2 regions of the Ruminococcus sp. AF37-20 genome follow, and region 1 is predicted to be linked to the other one. Evidence: predicted binding sites of a transcription regulator. Region 1 holds the regulator's gene; the other holds the start of a gene.

Region 1 (8,154 bases):
TCCATCCTTCATCATATTATAAAGGAAGTTCTGAGCCTTTTCGATATCAGGGTCGTTAAGATTGCTTGAAAACTCGTTTGTTGCAGGATCATAGTTTACAAGACGCTTGCCTGTCTGCTGAACAACGTGCGCTCTAAAGAAGCCGTTTACACCGTAACGCTCAGTATCAGCCGGTGCGTTGCCAACATATGAGGACATGATATCCTCCCAATTTTTCCAAGTCCACTCATTGTTTACATAAAGCTCATATGGATCGTCAAGACCCTCTGCGTCAATGATATCCTTATCATAGCAGAGCATAGCAGAAGCAGAATAGCCAAGAGGTGCAACATAATGCTTTCCATTGAGCATGAACTGATCTGCTGTATCCTTTGTTGCAGACCACAAAGGCTGGCTGAAATCAACTATGCTGTCGATAGGCTGATACATATCCTTTACTACCTGTGAAGGGAATGCAAGCCACTCATACTTGAATATATCAGGAATATCCTTGTTAGCTGTGATAGCAGCGGCAAGATTATCAAACCTGTCCTCATTTGAAGTCTGCTGGAATCTTATCTTTCCGCCCTTGCTCTCAAAAAGCTGAAGCTCTGTACTCTTCTCAGGGTTGCCCTTAGTAGGGTTAAGGTCGCCCTCACCGAGATAAAGTATCTCTTTTTCAGCACCCTCAGGGATAGCCTCGATAGATTCCGTGTCAGCTACCGCAACGTTCTCTGTTGCAGAAAAATCGTCCTCCGCCTTGCTTGAAGAGTTTGATGAGCTTCCGCAACCCGCTACTCCTGTTGCCATTGACAAAGCCATTACAGCCGCTATGTACTTTTTGTAATTCATAAAATATTCCTCCATAATTCAATATTTTAGCATTATAGCTACCCATATGTAGTTAATGAGTTCATATATTAAATCTTGCTATAATTATACAACACATATAAAGCTATTGTCAATCACCATTATAGCACAATTATCAGCAATTTCATTGTACACTTTGCACAATAAAATCCATATGTATTGTTAAAGCGCAATATTACAATCAGTATCGTTTAAAATATGCGCATAAAGTTCAAATATTCAATATGCCCGTTTTGAATGAATATAAAACAGATACAAGAGCTTTTTGTAGAAAACATTAACCAAAACAGCAAAATATGTACAGCATTTATGCAGTTCGTAAAACTTTTTTCATGTAATCGTTTGATGTTTTCAGTGGTACTTGTAATTGGCGAATTATTATAGTATACTTGTTTAAGAAGATTTTTTACCGAAAGGAAATTGCTTGATATGACAGATTTTGAAAGAAACAAAACAATGGTGACAGCCAAATATGAGGCTCTCATCAACAGAAAAAACATTGTGTCAGACAGCTACAACGGAATTTATGACAGATACGTTTACCCTGTTCTGACAGCCGCACACGCACCTATTATCTGGAAATATGACATGAACCCTGAGACAAATCCATACTTCATGGAGAGATTGGGCATAAACGCAGTACTGAACTCTGGCGCTATTTATCTCAACGGCAAGTATTATCTTGTTGCAAGAGTTGAGGGCAATGACAGAAAGTCATTTTTTGCAGTAGCAGAGAGCGACAGCCCTGTTGACGGCTTCCGTTTCTGGGACTTCCCTGTTCAGCTTCCTGACACTGAACCGGAGGAAACAAACGTATACGATATGAGACTTACTCAGCATGAGGACGGCTGGATATACGGTGTATTCTGCTCAGAGAGCAAGGACAAGACTTCAAACGATCTTTCTGCCGCTACAGCTCAGGCTGGAATCGTAAGGACAAAGGATCTTAAGACATGGGAAAGACTTCCTAATCTCAAGTCCAAGTCACCACAGCAGAGAAACGTTGTACTTCACCCTGAGTTCGTTGACGGAAAGTACGCATTCTACACACGTCCACAGGACGATTTTATCGAAACCGGCTCAGGCGGAGGAGTATGCTTCGGTCTTTGCGAAGACATCACAAACCCTGTTATCTGCACAGACGAAGTTGTTATCTCACCAAGGCAGTATCACACAATCACAGAGGTAAAGAACGGTGCAGGCGCAGTGCCTATCAAGACACCAAAGGGTTGGATACACATTGCACATGGCGTAAGAAACACAGCCGCCGGTCTTAGATATGTAATTTATGTATTCGCAACTGACCTTAAAGACCCTTCTAAGCTAATCGCTTCGCCGTCAGGACTTTTCATTGCACCACACGGCAGTGAAAGAGTGGGTGACGTATCAAACGTTGCGTTCACAAACGGCGCGATCGTTCGTGAAAACGGTGACGTGTATATTTACTACGCTTCATCAGACACAAGACTTCACGTTGCGGCAACAACGATCGACAAGCTTATGGATTACACATTCAACACACCGTCAGACCCACTGCGTTCTGTTGACTGCGTAAAGCAGAGATGCGAGCTTATCAAAAAAAATCTCGAATATCTTAACAAGTAATATATCAAACACAAACAGACGGCTTCTGCTGTCTGTTTTTTTGTACACTAAAACTTTCTTTAAGTCTGCCATATCCGTGCATAAATATTGCACTACCCATGTAGGGGACGTCGTTTCGACGTCCCGTGGTTGTTTGCCCGACGAACTATACGTTATCCGCACAACGTTTTCCGCACGGCATGTCTACACAAATCTGTGAAAAAGCCAAAACTTTGACACTTCCAGAAACGGGACGTCGAGGGCGCCATCCCCTACAATTATGCTATGGTTTGTCTGCCGCAAAATTGCTGAGTCCCTTTACCGCAACTTTTTTATATACCCTCTTGCAATCATCCACAATCTATGGTATAATTAATCAATAAAAGCACAATATATGCAATATCACGCACAAAATTTTCTCTTAACTAAGGAGTGTTTATAATGAGATGTCCTTTTTGCAACTATGAAGATACAAGAGTAATAGATTCACGTCCAAGCGAGGGAAAAAAGCGTCGCCGCCGTGAGTGTCCGAAATGCGGAAAGCGTTTCACTACTTATGAGGTGGTGGAAAAGCCACAGCTTATGGTATACAAGCGTGACGGCTCGTTTGAGCCTTTTGACAGACAGAAGCTTATAAAAGGCATTCAGAACGCTATCAAAAAGCGTCCAGTCAGTGTTGATGATATGAAAAACCTTGTTGACGATATAGAGAACACCTTTGCAAACAAAATGCAGACTGAGACCACCACCAGCGAAATAGGCGATATGGTGCTTATGGGTCTTAAAAAGCTTGACCACGTTGCATATGTGCGTTTTGCTTCCGTTTACAAGGACTTCTCTGACGTTGATTCGTTCATTCAGATAATCACTGAGCTTTCTGACAAGAAGAAATAAATAAGAGCGTTCCGATAATTTTCGGGACGCTTTTTTGCACAAAAAAAGCGGACAGCCAAAGCCGTCCGCCATATTTTTCATATTGTATTAAAGCTGTGTATCAACAAAAATTGTATAGATAGCCTTCATTGCAGATTCAAAATCAGCCTCGTTTACACCGATGATGATGTTAAGCTCGCTAGAGCCCTGATCTATCATCTTTACGTTTACATGAGCGTGTGCAAGGGCTGAGAATATTCTGCCTGCTGTACCTCTGTTTGACTTCATTGCACGTCCCACAACTGCAATAAGCGCAAGGTCTGTTTCAATATCAATTGTATCAGGGTGACAGTTTCTGTGCAGACCTGACATTATCTCCTGCTCCTTTGGAGCAAACTCTGCCTGATGAACAACGACAGACATTGTGTCGATACCCGATGGCATATGCTCAAAGCAGATTCCGTTCTTCTCGAATACTTCAAGCACTCTTCTGCCGAAACCAAGCTCTGCGTTCATCATATCCTTTTCGATATTAACTACAGTAAAGCCCTTCTTTCCTGCTATACCTGTGATCGTGAATGCAGGCTTCTGAGATGTGGACTCAACGATCATTGTACCCATATCCTCAGGCTTGTTTGTGTTCTTGATGTTTATTGGGATACCTGCTTTTCTTACAGGGAAAATAGCGTCCTCATGAAGTACGCCTGCACCCATGTAAGAAAGCTCTCTCAGTTCCTTATATGTTATGGTAGTTATAGGCTGTGGGTTGTCGATAATTCTAGGGTCGCATACCAGGAAGCCTGATACGTCTGTCCAGTTCTCATAAAGATCAGCGTTTACTGCTGCGGCAACGATAGAACCTGTTACGTCAGAACCGCCTCTTGAAAATGTCTTGATAGTATCGTTTGGCATTGAGCCGTAAAAACCGGGGATCACCGCATTGTCAAGTGTAGCAAGTCTTTGAGGAAGCACCTCGTTGGTTCTTGCAGAATCAAACTGACCCTGATCGTTAAAATAGATAACATCGGCAGCGTCAATAAAGTTATATCCAAGATATTTAGCAAGAACGATACCGTTAAGATACTCGCCACGGGAAGCCGCATAGTCACGTCCTGCCTTTCCGATAAAGCAAGCCTTGATAGTTTCAAACTCCTTTTCAAGAGAAAGGTCAAGACCCAGATCATTGATTATGCCGTAATATCTTTCCTTGATAGCGTCGAACTCGCTGCTGAAATCCTTGCCCTTTGCAGCAAGATCATAGCAGCCGTAAAGCATATCAGTTACCTTTGTATCGTTTGAAAATCTTTTACCAGGAGCAGACGGCACAACAAATCTTCTTGAGCTTTCCGCTGTGATTATCTCCTTTACCTTTTTGAACTGCTCAGCACTTGCAAGAGAGCTTCCACCGAATTTTACAACCTTTGTCATTTCACAAACCCCTTATAAACTATAGAATTATTCCTGTCTGCGTACTTTTCCCACGCTGACGTTACAATAAATAGTATACCGAATTTGCGTGATTAAGTCAATGTATAAATGGACTAATTTTTATAGTTTTTTTGGTGTATGTTTGTGAAATACGCTTGTATTTGTATGGCGGACAACTCATACTTATCTGTCTGCCTATTATCTGTAATGTTCGTCTATCCACTTATCATGTTTTCGTGAAAGAAAACCCCAGCGTTCTTCAACACAAAATGCAGCAGATAAAACAAGCGGCAAAGAAAGCAGCACAGCCGCAATAATAAGAATAGCCATATTACTTACGTTCACAAGAACGCCTCCCGTCTCGGTTTTGTTATGACTATATTATAGCGTTCCTCACTTAAACAGACCTTAATGCAAAGTGAAAACCATGTGAAAAAAAGCCCCGTCCGAAGTCAGGGCTTTTTTCATCAGACTGCTTAAACCGTCACAGCCTGAGTATTATTCTTTTTAAGCACCTCAATAAAATCTTTTTCAGGAACAGGCTTTGAGAAGTAGTATCCCTGAATGAAATCACAGCCCATGCCAAGAAGCGTGTCGAGCTGATGCTTGTCCTCGATACCCTCGGCGACTATCTGCATATTGAGCTTCTTTATCATCGCCACTGTACTCTCAATGGCGATATGCGCCTTTTCGCTCTTGAAACATTCCCAGACTATTTCCTTTTCAAGCTTGATAAACCTGAAAGGCAGGCTGAGAAGATATGTCATATTTGAATATCCCGTACCATAATCGTCAAGTGCAAACTTCACACCATAATCGGAAAGGGTCTTGATGTTTTTCTCCATAATGTGCGGAGTATACACCGCCGCAGTTTCCGTTACTTCAAGACAAATAGACGATGGGTCTACCTTGTATCTGTCCATAATGCTGAGAAGCTGCTCTACAAGGTCAGATTGCATACACTGGACTACCGACAGGTTTACCTGCACATATTCGATACCAAGTGAAGTTCCCACGCCTTTCTTTATAAAACGGCAGGCTTCCTCGAAAACATATTTGCCTATTTTGAGTATCTTGCCGTTTTCCTCAGCTATAGGAATAAATTCCTGTGGAGGGATAAATCCAAGCTTTTCATCCTTAAGCCTAACAAGGGCTTCACAGGAAACTATCTTGTTTCTTGAACTTGAATATATCGGCTGATAGTATACCTCAAAGCCACGATTATCCAGAGCCTTGTCTATTGCATTCTCTACCTCGCTTCGACGTTTGCTGTCATAAAAGTTTATGTCAGTTGCATGAAGAAGTCTTTCCGTTTCAGGTTCACGATGCTTGAACTGCTCGATAAAGTCCACCAGCATATCTGCATTGTCAACGTCCTCAGGGCAGTCGATACGCATAAAGCAGGCTGTTATCAAAGTATCAACAGTACCTATATTCCAGTTTTCAGACAGCTTTTTCCTTATCGCACGATAGGTTTCCCCCACCTTTTCAGAATCCTTCGGGAACATAAGAGCAAAGCATTCGTCCTCCAAATAAAAACCATCGCCCAGATTAACAAAGTTATAAAGATAGTCGGAAAAGCTTCTTAACAGAGAGTTGGAAAAACGTCCGCCAAAGGTTTTCATAAGCATTTTGAAATCCGGTATCCTTATGAGCAATAATGTAAAATCAGAAGCTGAGGCATATTTTATGGAACACCTATTGACAAAGCTGCTCCAGTTGAGCATTTTTGTTCCCTGGTCTATCATATCGTCCTGACTTTGCAAAGTGAACATTATTAGAAGCATACATACAGACGCCGCAAAGCACTCCACAAGAAGATGTTTATTGATCATCTGAACAATCACTGCCACTACCGTCATTGAGATAAAGGCTGTTATAGAAGTGACCACCTGTCTTGAGAGCATACTTCTATTACCCATTGCGTAAACGATGCCAAATATAAGATAATAAATCGCCACAATGTATGTAAATGGCTGAAGAGTGCCGCGATGATAACCGCCTTGACTATCCACATAGATGATAAAATGTGTTGCAGGCGTCGTAATTACCAACAAAAGATCAACGATCATCGGTGTATATAAAAAGCTTTTGAAAAGTGCCGACATCTCTTTAAAGCCGTCCGTCAGGAAAAGTATATAGATCACAAATAGAAACGGAATAAGATTATGTGTAAAATAATAAGCCGTATGGAAGAAGGTTTTAAGCCCTATGCCCCATTCACCGGTAGACAACACGCTTAAAATATCCAACACAGTTGACAAAGCCGAGTCGCCCACGAGAATGCCAAAGACCTTATTCTTACTGCACGGAATACGCTTTTTGAAATAGAATACCACTCCTGTGATAGCATATATCACAAGGGCACATATATCATAATGGATAACATAACCCACAACGCAGACCTCCCCATATTATTATGATAATATTTTAACATAACTCTGTTATGGCTTCAACCGATTTAACAAAAAGTTATATTTTTTTTGTTTGTGTGCATAACTTACATATAAATAGAAGTCCGAATTTATAGGTTTTGTCAATTATTATCTATTCGTGGTAATGCTTATTCCTGCTGTTTGTAAATCAGATATCACAAATATTTTAACATCATCCAAAAGCTTTACTCCAAAAATGAAAAGTTAGAAAAACGACAATAAATTAACTTGCGACAAAAAATTATACATAGTTTTAAATGATTTTTAAATTTGTCGGTTTGACTTGACTAATAAACATCTTGGGATTATAATAAAAACGTGGTAAGAATCTGTCATAAGACTTGTAAAAAACCGGTCTTTTGACAGAGTTTCTGTATATACCTAAATAATTAGTTCTTACTAATCTTTAAAGACGAAAACAGGAGGTAATAATTATGTTAAAATGTTTTAAAGACGAGAAATTTTGGTGTGCAGTAGGCGGAGCAGCCGCAGTTATTCTTGGCAAGAAAGTCGTAAAGGCTAAGAAAACAAGGGAGCTTGCCGTTACAGGTCTTGCAAAGGGAATGAAACTCAAGAGCGACGCTCAGTCAGCATTGAGAAGCATGAAGGACGAAGCGTCAGACATCTGCTATGACGCTAAGGTCGAGGCAGGAATAGATAACGAGGAAGAAGTAACTGAATAATGAAAGCTCAGATCGTTTATGACAAGCCCTGCCGCATACGTTTCCGCTGTGGTAGCAACGCTTTCACAAAAGAACTTGAACGGTCGATACATAAGCTTGTTATGTCAAACCCGTGGGCGATCGCCTGCGAGGCTCACTATGAGAACGGCGGAATACTTATACGCTATAAAGAGGGTCACAGAGCCGAAGCTGTCGAACTTGTAAGAAAGCTCAGAGGAAACGACCTAGCACCTGTCAGCGACAATCAGTATGACACCGAGGAGATAGACAGAACATTCAAATCTGACCTTGCAAAGCTTGTG
Region 2 (8,154 bases), on a different contig from region 1:
ATGCGTTTTACTGTGGCTTCTTAACGTCTGTCATGACTTCTTTAAGTCCTGTTGCAAGACCTGCAATGCCCTGTATCTCACTTGGTATAATGATCTTTGTAGCCTTGCCGTCTGCTGCCTTAGCAAATGCTTCAAGGCTCTTGAGCTGGATTACCTGCTCGTTAGGGTTAGCAGCATTCAGCTTGACGATACTCTCGGCAATCGCCTTCTGTACCATGTCGATAGCCTGCGCTTCACCTTCTGCCTCAAGTATCTTCTGCTCCTTTACAGCGTCTGCACGAAGTATCATAGACTGCTTCTCAGCTTCGGCTGCAAGTATCTGTGACTCCTTGTCTGCCTGTGCTCTGAGTATCTTAGATTCTTTCTCACCCTCTGCAACAAGCACCTGAGATTTCTTCTCAGCCTCTGCCTGAATGACCTTTTCACGTCTTTCACGGTCAGCTTTCATCTGCTTTTCCATTGCGTCCTGAATTTCTCTTGGCGGAAGAATATTCTTAAGCTCAACTCTCTGCACCTTGATGCCCCACCTATCTGTGGCTTCATCAAGAATTGCTGTGATCCTTGTGTTGATAATGTCACGGGAAGTGAGCGTAGCCTCAAGATCAAGGTCACCAACAATGTTTCTGAGTGTTGTTGCCGTCAGATTTTCAATAGCTGAGATAGGTCTCTCAACACCGTATGTGAACTGCATTGCGTTTGTTATCTGGAAGAACACAACAGTGTCTATCTGCATTGTTACGTTATCCTTTGTGATAACTGACTGTGGCTTGAAGTCAACTACCTGCTCTTTGATAGATACTCTTTTTGCAACTCGGTCGATAAAAGGTACTTTTACGTGAAGTCCCGTTCCCCATGCCGCATGAAAAGCTCCAAGTCTTTCAACTACAAATACATATGCCTGCGGTACTATCTTGATGTTGCTGATAACAATGATTATAAGCAATACGATGATAGCAAGTACGATATAAATTCCAGGTTCCATTATATGCCTCCTAAAAAAATAAGTTTATGTAAGCTGTTACTTTTCTTCTGAAACTATCAGCTTTGCACCGTCAATACGCACGACCTTCACTGGTGTGCCTTCTGAGATCTTTGAGCCGTCCTCAGTTCTTGCTGCCCAATCTGTGCCCTCAAGAGTGACCCTGCCTTTGTTCACAGAGTTATCTATAGGCTCAATAACTATTGCAGTTTTTCCCACATCAAGCTCGTAATTTGTTGCAACCGTCTTGTTCTGGAGCTTCTTGACCACAGGTCTTGTAAGCAAAAGAAGTATGATCGAGCTTACGACGAATACGATGCACTGTGTAAGGAAAGAAAGCTTAGCTATGGCACAAAACATCGCAATAAGTGCTGCTATAGCAAGCCATATAGACACAAGTGCCGTTCCTGTTGCGACCTCGCATACAACAAAGAACACGAAAGCTAAAGCCCAGAAAACTATTTTGAGTGTAGCCATTGTCATATGATACCCCCTGTTCCTCTCATTTATTTAAGATTTATTATAACATATTATTTTAAAATTTACAATAGCTAAGACACAATATTTTTGCTTTTTTACCTTTAATCTTTAATGATTTTACATTGACCGTACCATATTTTATTAGCTGTACCCTAATATATATATGTTGATGCTAATACATAAAGAAAAAAAGTATTTCTAAAAGATAGTTATATAAAAAAATTTACAGTAAAAGCGGTAACCCGCTGGAGGTAACCGCTTTTACTATTTGTGTAATTATACGTTGTCGCTGAAATAAACGTCATACCAAACAAGGAATGAGAACACTGTCCAGATCTTTCTTGAATAGTCATATTTGCCTGCACGGTGATCGTCAAGAAGCTGTACAAGCTTATCTGTGTGGAAGAACTGTGCTGACTGAGGAGAAGTAAACTTATCCTTTACTATATTATAATACTTATCTTCTTTGAGCCATACCCTGATAGGAACAGGGAAGCCGAGCTTCTTTTTCTTAGCTGTCTGTGGAGGGCAAGCCTGAAGTGCAGCAAGACGCATTGCATACTTCGTTTCAGTTTCAGTAACTCTGTCTTTTACAGGTATCTGCTCTGCAAGCTCCATTACCTTTCTGTCAAGGAACGGTACACGAAGCTCTAGGGAGTGAGCCATGCTCATTTTATCCGCCTTAAGAAGAATATCACCTGTCATCCAAAGGTGCAGGTCAATGTACTGCATCTGTGTTACCTGATCCTGATCTCTTACCTTATCGTAGAAAGGCTTTGTGATAGCCATAGCGTCAGGAGCGTTTGTCTTTATGCTCAGAATATCCTTGCGCTCTTTCTCAGAGAAGATGTATGCGTTACCAATAAATCTCTCGTCAAGGTCCTTAGAACCTCTTATAAGATAGTTTATGCCGTGCTTGTGAGGCAGTTTCTCAGCAACTGCACCAACAGCCTTTCTGATAGGTCTTGGTATCTTAAAGTAGCTTGCCATATCAGCAGGGTTGTGATAGATGTTGTATCCGCCGAATATTTCGTCTGCACCCTCGCCTGAAAGCACTGCCTTGACCTTTTCAGAAGCTATTTGACATACGAAGAACAGAGCCACAGCCGCAGGGTCTGCAAGAGGTTCGTCCATGTGATACTGTATTTTTGAAAGGCTGTTCCAGTATTCCTCAGGAGAAATGACCTTGGAGAAGTTCTCCTTATTGATATACTTTGAAAATTCCTTAGCATAGCCTATCTCGTTGTACTTTTCGTCCTCGCCAAAGCCTACAGTAAAGGTCTTGTCAACGTTGGCAACAGCGGCTACATAGCTTGAGTCAACACCGCTTGAAAGGAAAGAACCTACCTCAACGTCAGCGAATTTGTGTACCTCAACAGAGTTCTTGAAAGTGTCGGATATCCTATTCACCCAATCTTCAAGAGCAGGGCCATTGTCAGCGTGAAATTTAACTTCCCAATATCTTCTTACGTTCATCTCGCCGTTCTTGTATGTAAAGCAGTGAGCGGCAGGGAGTTTGTAAACATTTTTGAAGAAAGTTTCTGTTGTAGGAGAATATTGGAATGTGAGATAAGTTTCAAGAACGTCTGTGTTAAGTTCCTTCTTGAAATGAGGGTGGTCAAGAAAACTCTTTATCTCAGAACCCCACATAAGAGTTTCGCCCATTTTTGCGTAGTAAAGAGGCTTGATACCGAAGAAATCTCTTGCACCGAAAACCTCGTTTGTATTCTTATTGAAGATAACGAATGCAAACATACCTCTCAGCTTGTCGAGCATATCCTCGCCCCACTGCTCATAGCCATGGATAAGCACCTCAGAGTCGGTCTGTGTGTAGAACTTGTGACCAGACGCTACAAGCTCCTCACGGAGATCCTTGTAGTTGTATATCTCACCGTTGAATGTAAGTACCAACGACTTATCTTCATTGAAGATAGGCTGGCTACCTTGATCTGAAAGGTCGATGATCGAAAGTCGGCGGAAACCCATTGCGATCTGCTCGTCAACATATTTTCCGTCAGAGTCAGGACCTCTATGTTTTATTCTATCCATCATTTTTCCAAGAACTATGGAAGCGTCATTGATTTTATTTGTAAATCCAACAAAACCGCACATATAAAAGCCTCATTTCTGTTAAATCAAATTGCCTGTATCTTAGTTAATACGGCCGCCTGTCGCCTAGTGAACGTCAAGCAATATAATACTTATTATACACTATATGCGGCTTTTTTGCAAGGGGTAAAAACAAAAATTAAACAATAAAAGAAATTGTCTTTTGTGCATTTATCACATGGCAGTGTGTATGGTATAAAAATATCTGCGATTTTGTCATTTTGGCTTGAAAAAGGCAGAGGAATATAGTATAATGGTATTAAAATCATATTTTGGAGAAGATCTTATGAACGATAACAAAAAGAAGAAAAATGGCTATAGATTGGATATCGTGTTGATAGTGAGTTTTTTTGTAATGCTGATATCTTTCTGTGCCTATATGATGAATACGACACTCGAGGGCGTACTTGAAAATGAAACAGGTAGCTCTGTAGTCACACATGATTACACTTACGAGAGTGCTGAGAGTAGTTCAGCAGCATAGCGCAAAATTTAAAAATTCGACAAGTTAAAGTGCTTTACGTGCTTGCCGAATTCGCTTATTTACTACATTTCGGAGGCATGAAGCAGCACTTAAAAATGTATAAGACGACAAGTTAGCTCACTTTACAGCATCAATAACCAAACCATATTGTATTATGCACTGTAAAGTTTGGCTGCATTACAGCTAAAGGCATTTTGCTTGACACCTAAAATCAATATCTGACGAAAATGTGGCTTTGTGCATTTAATACAAATAACAAAGTCACATTTTGTTGTATAACGCCTTGACTTTGCGTCACTTATACTATATACTTGTATTAAGCACTGCTTTTTATACAATATGTTGTGATTTGCGGTGCGAGTTGTGAGAATATAAAAAATATAAGGATAAATTGGGAAAATCGGAGGCGGTATTGTGATAATCAAGATAAAAAAGCGTGACGGTCGTACTGTAACTTTCAATATTGAGAAAATAGCTGGCGCTATATACAAGGCGGCTCAGTCTGTGGGCAAGGATAACTATGAGGAAGCTTTGGAGCTTTCGGGTAAAGTTGTTGATAAGCTTATGGAAAAACACCTTGATATGCCTACTGTTGAAGAGATTCAGGATTGCGTTGAGCGTGTACTTATCGAGGAGGGCATGGCTGATACTGCAAAAAGTTATATACTCTACCGCTCAAACAGAACTCGTGCAAGAGAAATGAATACCCGTCTTATGAAAGTTTATGAGGATCTTACTTTCCAATCAGCGAAAGATAACGATTTGAAGCGTGAGAATGCTAATATAGACGGCGATACCGCAATGGGTACAATGCTTAAATACGGCTCTGTGGGTGCAAAGGAGTTCAATGAGATGTATGTTCTTGCTCCTGAGCATTCAAAGGCTCATCAAGAGGGCGATATCCACATTCATGACCTTGATTTTTATACACTGACCACCACTTGTACTCAGATAGACCTTACAAAGCTTTTTGATAAGGGATTTTCTACAGGTCATGGTTTTTTGCGTACACCAAATGATATACAAAGCTATGCGGCGCTTGCCTGCATTGCGATACAATCCAATCAGAACGACCAACACGGTGGTCAATCTCTTCCTAAATTCGATTATGATATGGCTGAGGGCGTAAGAAAGACATTCAGACACCGCTATCGTGACAATATCGGCAGGGGTCTTGCTCTCCTTGGTGAAGTTTCTGATGCTCAGAGTATTGCAAAGAAAATAACTGAAATGCTTGATGAGCAGGGTTTAAAGATCACTCTCGCCAATGATAACGGCTATCAAGAGGCTGAAGCACAGTTTCTTGTGAATTTTGTCGACGCACCTATAGTTAAGAAGATACAGAGTTTTGCATATAAAAACTCTTTGAAAGAAACTGACAGAGCCACATATCAGGCAATGGAAGCGCTTATCCATAATCTGAATACTATGAACTCCCGTGCAGGCGCTCAAACGCCTTTTAGCTCCATAAATTATGGTACCGATACTTCTATTGAGGGCAGACTTGTTATAAAGAATATTCTTCTTGCAGAGGAAGCAGGACTTGGCAATGGTGAAACGCCTATTTTCCCTATACATATTTTCAAAATAAAAGAGGGCGTGAACTTTGATCCTGATGACCCGAACTATGACCTTTTCAAGCTTGCCTGCCGTGTATCGGCAAAGCGTCTTTTCCCGAATTTTTCATTTATCGACGCTCCTTTCAATCTACAGTATTACAAAGAGGGCAATCCTGACACTGAGATAGCTTACATGGGTTGCCGCACAAGAGTTATCGGTAACGCATATGACCCTACTCGTGAGATAGTGACAGGAAGAGGAAATCTCTCTTTTACTACCATTAATCTTCCTAGACTTGGCATAAAAGCACAGCGTAATATCGGTGCTTTCTTTGACAGCCTTGATGAGCTTATGGATCTTTGTATCGACCAGCTTATGCACAGATTTAAGATACAGTGTTCAAAGCGTGTGAGAAATTATCCGTTTCTCATGGGTCAGGGCATATGGCTCGATTCAGAGAAGCTTACGGCTGACGATACGCTTGAAGAAGTGCTAAAGCATGGCACGCTTTCCGTGGGCTTTATCGGTCTTGCTGAGTGTCTTAAAGTGCTTACTGGCAAGCACCATGGTGAAAGTGAAGAAGCAAGAGAGCTTGGCTTGGAGATAATCTCACGTATGAGAGCAAGAATGGACGAGGAAACAAAGCGTACTGGCCTTAACTTCTCGTTGCTTGCAACGCCTGCTGAGGGACTTTCCGGCAGATTTGTTAAAATGGATAGAGAACGTTATGGCGAGATAGCAGGAGTTACGGACAGAGAATATTATACCAATTCTTTTCATGTGCCTGTTTACTATCCGATAACAGCGTTTGAGAAACTTAAAATAGAAGCTCCTTACCATGCTCTTACAAATGCAGGCCATATAAGCTATATCGAGCTTGACGGCGATCCGCTGAACAATCTTTCTGCATTCGAGAAAGTCGTAAGATATATGAAAGAAGTTGGCATAGGCTACGGCTCAATAAACCACCCTGTTGACCGTGATCCTGTTTGCGGATATACTGGAATAATAGGTGACAAATGCCCGAAGTGTGGACGTTCTGAGGCTGAACACAGCAAGGTGATACATGAGAGGATACCTCGTGCAAAAGCCTGCTGTGAGGGTGACAATTAGCCATGGAGCTTAGGATAGCAGGCACTGTCGGTGAATCTATCGTAGACGGACCGGGTTTTAGGTACACTATTTTTACGCAGGGCTGTCCACACGGCTGTGAGGGTTGTCACAATCCGCAGACACATGATTTTAACGGTGGCATTGTCGTTGACACAGACCAGCTTTACAATGAGATAATAAAAGACCCGCTTCTTGACGGCGTGACGTTCAGTGGCGGTGAGCCTTTCTGTCAATGCAAACCCTTAGCAGAACTTGCAGGACGGATAAAAGCGTTCCATGGCTTTCCGCTGAATGTTATTTCATTCACAGGCTATACTTATGAATATCTAATTGCAAACGCTAACGCTGAAAACGGCTATATGGAGCTTCTTAGTCAGCTTGATTATCTTGTTGACGGACCATTTATTCTGTCACAGCGAAGCCTTGAGTTGAAATTTATGGGCAGTCGTAATCAACGCTTCATCGACGTGCAGAAGTCCTTAAAAGAGGGCAGAGCAGTAGTCGTTGAACCATATTGAACATAAAAAGCGAGTTTCATGATGTTGAAACTCGCTTTTATTTATACCAAAAGACCTCCGCAATCGTTAAACTACGGAGGTCAAATTAATTATTTCTCAGGCTCTATTACCTCAACATCTTTTGGGTCGAGAGCTTCTGCATTATCAGCTTCTGCTGCTCTCTTTACTGCTTCTTCCTGTGACTTTTTCAAAGCTTCCTGTATGTCCTCGCCAAGAAAATCAGGGAGTGACATTCCTGCTTGCTTGAACAGATCGTTCAGCGGAGGAACTGATTGCATAAGTCCGCTTAGAAAGTTTGCTGTCGAGCCTTTTCCGTCTGCACCTGCGCCTGTATCCCACACGGTTATCTTGTCTATCTTAATGTTCTTGATAGCTTCTACCTGAATAGAGATAAGCTCTTCAAGCTTGTCAGCAACTATGAGTTTAACGGCTGCATTAGCGTCTCCGCCTGCTGCTTCAACAAGCTTTCTCATACCCTCTGCCTGCTTTGTGAGTATTTCCTGATTACCCTTTGCTTCAGCTTCCATTTTTGCAAAGATAGCATCGGCCTCACCCTTTGCTTTACGTCTTACTACCTCAGCCTGTGCTTCAGCCTCGATCTCAGCCTGCTGCTTTGAGATCTGAGCCTTTACGATAACATCGGCGGTCTGTGTAGCCTTTTCAAGTTCGGCTCTCGTCTGCTCGGCGGATTGCTGAGCTATGTAAGCTTCCTGCTTTGCCTTTGCTGCCTGAACAGCTTCAGCGGCTGTAGCCTGTCTGAGAGCTTCCGCTTCACGCTCACGTCTGAGGGCTTCTGACTGTGCAACCTCTATCTTAGCTTGGTTCTCGCCATCGATAGCAGAAGCGTTTGCAGCAGCAACTTGGATACGCTGGTCTTTCTGAGCGTTTGCCTGACCGATCTCACCGTCTCT

The links. The regulator NrdR, encoded in region 1, represses ribonucleotide reductase genes. The targets are predictions, from matches to a motif close to CACNANATNTNGTG.
Region 2: DW015_RS11830 (anaerobic ribonucleoside triphosphate reductase) is a predicted target of NrdR. The motif match lies at 4,386-4,399, and genes of this name have one in related genera.

What each region holds. Positions count from the first base shown of each region.
Region 1 is NZ_QTVE01000005.1:132,533-140,686, forward strand. It holds gene DW015_RS05015 (extracellular solute-binding protein) at 1-831, opposite strand, end outside; gene DW015_RS05020 (glycosidase) at 1,279-2,454, shown strand; gene nrdR (transcriptional regulator NrdR) at 2,875-3,327, shown strand; gene DW015_RS05030 (aspartate kinase) at 3,415-4,734, opposite strand; gene DW015_RS13395 (hypothetical protein) at 4,933-5,079, opposite strand; gene DW015_RS05035 (bifunctional diguanylate cyclase/phosphodiesterase) at 5,211-7,130, opposite strand; gene DW015_RS05040 (DUF1490 domain-containing protein) at 7,604-7,852, shown strand; gene DW015_RS05045 (heavy metal translocating P-type ATPase) at 7,852-8,154, shown strand, end outside.
Region 2 is NZ_QTVE01000026.1:4,283-12,436, forward strand. It holds gene DW015_RS11810 (SPFH domain-containing protein) at 8-982, opposite strand; gene DW015_RS11815 (NfeD family protein) at 1,019-1,462, opposite strand; gene asnB (asparagine synthase (glutamine-hydrolyzing)) at 1,736-3,571, opposite strand; gene DW015_RS11825 (hypothetical protein) at 3,855-4,052, shown strand; gene DW015_RS11830 (anaerobic ribonucleoside triphosphate reductase) at 4,467-6,725, shown strand; gene nrdG (anaerobic ribonucleoside-triphosphate reductase activating protein) at 6,728-7,243, shown strand; gene DW015_RS11840 (flotillin family protein) at 7,333-8,154, opposite strand, start outside.